2 regions of the Bacillus cereus group sp. Bce041 genome follow, and region 2 is predicted to be linked to the other one. Evidence: a T-box and tRNA genes for the amino acid it is inferred to sense, from the RefSeq annotation. Region 2 holds a T-box; the other holds one or more tRNA genes.

Region 1 (2,363 bases), on a different contig from region 2:
GCGCGCTTTTATTAACGGGAAGTGGCTCAGCTTGGTAGAGCACCTGGTTTGGGACCAGGGGGTCGCAGGTTCAAATCCTGTCTTCCCGATATCCCTAAAAAACATGGGGCCTTAGCTCAGCTGGGAGAGCGCCTGCCTTGCACGCAGGAGGTCAGCGGTTCGATCCCGCTAGGCTCCACTTATATTAATATCATTTATGGCGGTGTAGCTCAGCTGGCTAGAGCGTACGGTTCATACCCGTGAGGTCGGGGGTTCGATCCCCTCCGCCGCTACCATAAAGGACCTTTAGCTCAGCTGGTTAGAGCAGACGGCTCATAACCGTCCGGTCGTAGGTTCGAGTCCTACAAGGTCCACCATTAGACGTATATATCTCGGAGGTATACCCAAGTTCGGCTGAAGGGATCGGTCTTGAAAACCGACAGGCGGCGAGAGTCGCGCGGGGGTTCGAATCCCTCTACCTCCTCCATTTTTTCTAAAGTAAATATTTTATCATCGCGGGGTGGAGCAGCACGGTAGCTCGTCGGGCTCATAACCCGAAGGTCGCAGGTTCAAATCCTGTCCCCGCAACCAAATGGTCCCGTGGTGTAGTGGTTAACATGCCTGCCTGTCACGCAGGAGATCGCCGGTTCGACCCCGGTCGGGACCGCCATTTTTACATAAAGGCTCGGTAGCTCAGTCGGTAGAGCAGAGGACTGAAAATCCTCGTGTCGGCGGTTCGATTCCGTCCCGAGCCACCATTTTGAAGTCGCAAGCCGACTTAGCTCAATTGGTAGAGCAACTGACTTGTAATCAGTAGGTTGGGGGTTCAAGTCCTCTAGTCGGCACCACTTTCAAAATGAGCCATTAGCTCAGTTGGTAGAGCATCTGACTTTTAATCAGAGGGTCGAAGGTTCGAGTCCTTCATGGCTCACCATTTACAATTTAATGCGGGTGTAGTTTAGTGGTAAAACAAGAGCCTTCCAAGCTCTGGTCGAGAGTTCGATTCTCTTCACCCGCTTTTCAATTATGGGCCTATAGCTCAGCTGGTTAGAGCGCACGCCTGATAAGCGTGAGGTCGATGGTTCGAGTCCATTTAGGCCCACCATAATTGTTCCGCAGTAGCTCAGTGGTAGAGCTATCGGCTGTTAACCGATCGGTCGTAGGTTCGAGTCCTACCTGCGGAGCCATATTTATAGAGAAGTACCCAAGTGGCTCAAGGGGCTCCCCTGCTAAGGGAGTAGATCGCGAACGCGGTGCGAGGGTTCGAATCCCTTCTTCTCTGCCAGAACTGGCCCGTTGGTCAAGTGGTTAAGACACCGCCCTTTCACGGCGGTAACACGGGTTCGAATCCCGTACGGGTCATACTAAAAGAGATAGCATAATCTGCTATCTCTTTTTTGTTGTATAAAAATGGACTTTGGATAGTCTGCTTTTTTATGCAATAGAAGAAATATGAAGTATTCGCTGTTGCAGTTGGGTACATAGAGAGCCGTAAATACAATCATGTTAATTATTTGGACCTGTATGAATATGAAGGAATTAACTTCAACTTGAACTTTTACCCCAGCTGTATGGCTGTAGCCTCCTACACTTGGAGAAACCGATGAAAAATGCATCTGGGAGCTACTGTGGAAAATAAATAATATATAGAAGAAGTTGCTTTCTCTCAATAGCTGTGATCTACTGAAGACAGTTTTTTTATGTTGTCAGTATTGTCGAGTTTTGTCGGTAAGTCGATATATTGCAAAAATCGCTGATATAATTTGAGTTACGATCGATAAATTTTAATAATCGCTGATATAATTTGAGTTACGGTCGATATATTCTAAAAATCGCCGGTGTAATTTCACTTACCGACAAAAAACACAAGAAAATCCCTTTCACAATCTAAAGAAAACGCCTCCATTGAAATGGATTCCACACCTATTCCAATAACTTTACACTCTATGTGAAAAAGTTCACAAATAGGTCATAATTTGTGAAGTAATTCACAATAATACGTGCTACAATATGAATGTAAAGAAGTTAAACAACATTAAATTAGTATTTTAATTAATTACTTAAACAATTATAAAAAAATATATGTGAACAATAGAGAGGGGAAATTACCATGAAAAAAGGTATCAATCGTGTAGTATTAGTAGGAACAGGAGCTGTAGGTTGTAGTTACGCTTACTCAATGATCAACCAAGGTGTAGCTGAAGAATTCGTATTAGTAGATGTTAATGAAGCAAAAGCAGAAGGGGAAGCAATGGACTTAAGCCATGCGGTACCATTCTCTCCATCACCAACAAAAGTTTGGAGCGGTAGCTATGCAGATTGTAAAGATGCAGATTTAGTTGTTATCACTGCTGGGTTACCACAAAAGCCAGGTGAAACTCGTT
Region 2 (2,363 bases):
CGCCAAGTCAATGCAGAAATCCGTCAAGTTGCGAGTCTACGTGAAGATGAGTTAATGACATATGCAAAAAATACTGGCGCTCCTTACGAAGTATTACTTGAAATTAAACGTCTTGGTCGCTTACCAGTTGTAAACTTTGCGGCAGGTGGTGTAGCAACACCAGCAGATGCAGCATTAATGATGCAACTTGGTGCTGATGGGGTATTTGTTGGATCTGGTATCTTCAAATCAGAAAACCCAGAGAAATTTGCACGTGCAATCGTTGAAGCAACGACTCATTATGAAGATTACGAACTAATTGCAAGCCTTTCTAAAGGATTAGGTAATGCAATGAAGGGTGTCGAAATTTCAACGTTATTACCAGAACAACGCATGCAAGAGCGTGGATGGTAATTAAAGGAGAACTTTAAAATGGTGAAAATCGGTGTACTAGGTCTTCAAGGTGCAGTTCGTGAGCATGTAAAATCAGTTGAAGCAAGTGGTGCAGAAGCTGTTGTTGTAAAGCGTATAGAGCAACTTGAAGAGATTGATGGTCTTATTTTACCGGGCGGTGAAAGTACAACAATGCGCCGTCTTATTGATAAGTATGCTTTCATGGAACCACTTCGTACATTTGCAAAGTCTGGTAAACCAATGTTTGGTACATGTGCAGGGATGATTCTTCTTGCGAAAACACTTATTGGCTATGAAGAAGCACATATTGGTGCTATGGATATTACAGTTGAGCGCAATGCGTTCGGACGCCAAAAGGATAGTTTTGAGGCTGCGCTTTCAATTGAAGGCGTGGGTGAAGACTTCGTTGGTGTATTTATCCGTGCGCCGTATGTTGTAGAAGTAGCTGATAATGTTGAAGTGCTTTCTAAGCATGGTGACCGAATGGTAGCGGTAAGACAAGATCAGTTTTTAGCTGCTTCATTCCATCCGGAATTAACAGATGATCATCGTGTGACAGCATACTTTGTTGAAATGGTAAAAGAAGCGAAAATGAAAAAAGTTGTATAAGTAACTTGCAACTTGTATAAGATTATAGTAAATTGATGGTAACAATTTTATAAAATAAGCGTGTTGATAGGAAATAGTAACAAATGTCGTTTCTTATAGAGAGTCGATGGTTGGTGGAAATCGATAGAAACAGTTTGTGAATCCATCCTGGAATGGAATGTGGAATATCTTTTGGATTAGTAAGCATTCCCGGTGAAGAGCCGTTATTTCTACTTGAGAGGAAAGCGGTAATGCTTTCAACTAGGGTGGCAACGCGGGTTAACTCCCGTCCCTTTATATAGGGACGGGAGTTTTTTGTGTTTTATAAAATAAAAGGAGGAGTATATAATGCTTGATATTAAATTTTTACGTACAAACTTTGAAGAAGTAAAAGCGAAATTACAGCATAGAGGCGAAGATTTAACTGATTTCGGACGTTTTGAAGAACTTGATACGAGAAGAAGAGAACTACTTGTTCAGACAGAAGAATTAAAAAGTAAACGTAACGAAGTATCTCAACAAATTTCTGTATTAAAGCGCGAAAAGAAAGATGCAGAAGCTCTAATTTTAGAAATGCGTGAAGTTGGAGAAAAAGTAAAGGATCTTGATAACGAACTTCGTACAGTTGAAGAAGACTTAGAAAGATTAATGTTATCTATTCCAAATATCCCTCATGAATCTGCTCCAGTTGGTGAAACAGAGGATGATAATGTAGTAGCACGTACTTGGGGAGAAGTGAAAGAATTTACTTATGAGCCAAAACCACATTGGGATCTTGCTACTGATTTAGGAATTTTAGATTTTGAACGCGCTGGGAAAGTAACAGGAAGCCGCTTCGTATTTTACAAAGGTGCTGGTGCAAGATTAGAGCGTGCTTTAATTAGCTTTATGCTTGATCTTCATACTGATGAGCATGGATATGAAGAAGTATTACCTCCATATATGGTAAACCGTGCAAGTATGACAGGAACAGGACAACTTCCAAAGTTTGAAGAAGATGCATTCCGTATTGAAAGTGAAGATTACTTCTTAATTCCAACAGCTGAAGTACCTGTAACGAATATGCATCGTGATGAGATTTTAAATAAAGAGCAATTGCCTATAAGATATGCTGCATTTAGCTCTTGCTTCCGTTCTGAAGCAGGTTCAGCTGGGCGTGATACACGTGGTTTAATTCGCCAGCATCAGTTCAATAAAGTAGAGCTTGTGAAGTTCGTAAAACCAGAAGATTCTTATGAAGAGTTAGAAAAGTTAACAAATGATGCAGAACGCGTGTTACAATTATTAGAGTTGCCATATCGCGTTATGAGCATGTGCACAGGCGATTTAGGATTTACAGCAGCGAAGAAATACGATATTGAAGTATGGATTCCAAGCTATGG

The links. The T-box of region 2 lies ahead of serS (serine--tRNA ligase). A T-box ahead of a tRNA ligase gene usually reads a tRNA of that ligase, here a tRNA-Ser.
Region 1: it encodes a tRNA-Ser, which carries the amino acid that the T-box ahead of serS (serine--tRNA ligase) is inferred to sense. The anticodon was not compared.

What each region holds. Positions count from the first base shown of each region.
Region 1 covers NZ_JBQXON010000001.1:1,112,135-1,114,497, reverse strand. The annotation lists tRNA gene ACUN13_RS05920 (tRNA-Arg) at 1-5, shown strand, start outside; tRNA gene ACUN13_RS05915 (tRNA-Pro) at 16-89, shown strand; tRNA gene ACUN13_RS05910 (tRNA-Ala) at 106-178, shown strand; tRNA gene ACUN13_RS05905 (tRNA-Met) at 199-275, shown strand; tRNA gene ACUN13_RS05900 (tRNA-Ile) at 280-356, shown strand; tRNA gene ACUN13_RS05895 (tRNA-Ser) at 374-466, shown strand; tRNA gene ACUN13_RS05890 (tRNA-Met) at 494-570, shown strand; tRNA gene ACUN13_RS05885 (tRNA-Asp) at 574-649, shown strand; tRNA gene ACUN13_RS05880 (tRNA-Phe) at 662-737, shown strand; tRNA gene ACUN13_RS05875 (tRNA-Thr) at 752-827, shown strand; tRNA gene ACUN13_RS05870 (tRNA-Lys) at 838-913, shown strand; tRNA gene ACUN13_RS05865 (tRNA-Gly) at 927-997, shown strand; tRNA gene ACUN13_RS05860 (tRNA-Ile) at 1,008-1,084, shown strand; tRNA gene ACUN13_RS05855 (tRNA-Asn) at 1,092-1,166, shown strand; tRNA gene ACUN13_RS05850 (tRNA-Ser) at 1,174-1,264, shown strand; tRNA gene ACUN13_RS05845 (tRNA-Glu) at 1,270-1,341, shown strand; gene ACUN13_RS05840 (L-lactate dehydrogenase) at 2,090-2,363, shown strand, end outside.
Region 2 covers NZ_JBQXON010000033.1:4,767-7,129, forward strand. The annotation lists gene pdxS (pyridoxal 5'-phosphate synthase lyase subunit PdxS) at 1-393, shown strand, start outside; gene pdxT (pyridoxal 5'-phosphate synthase glutaminase subunit PdxT) at 412-1,002, shown strand; T-box leader at 1,057-1,278, shown strand; gene serS (serine--tRNA ligase) at 1,330-2,363, shown strand, end outside.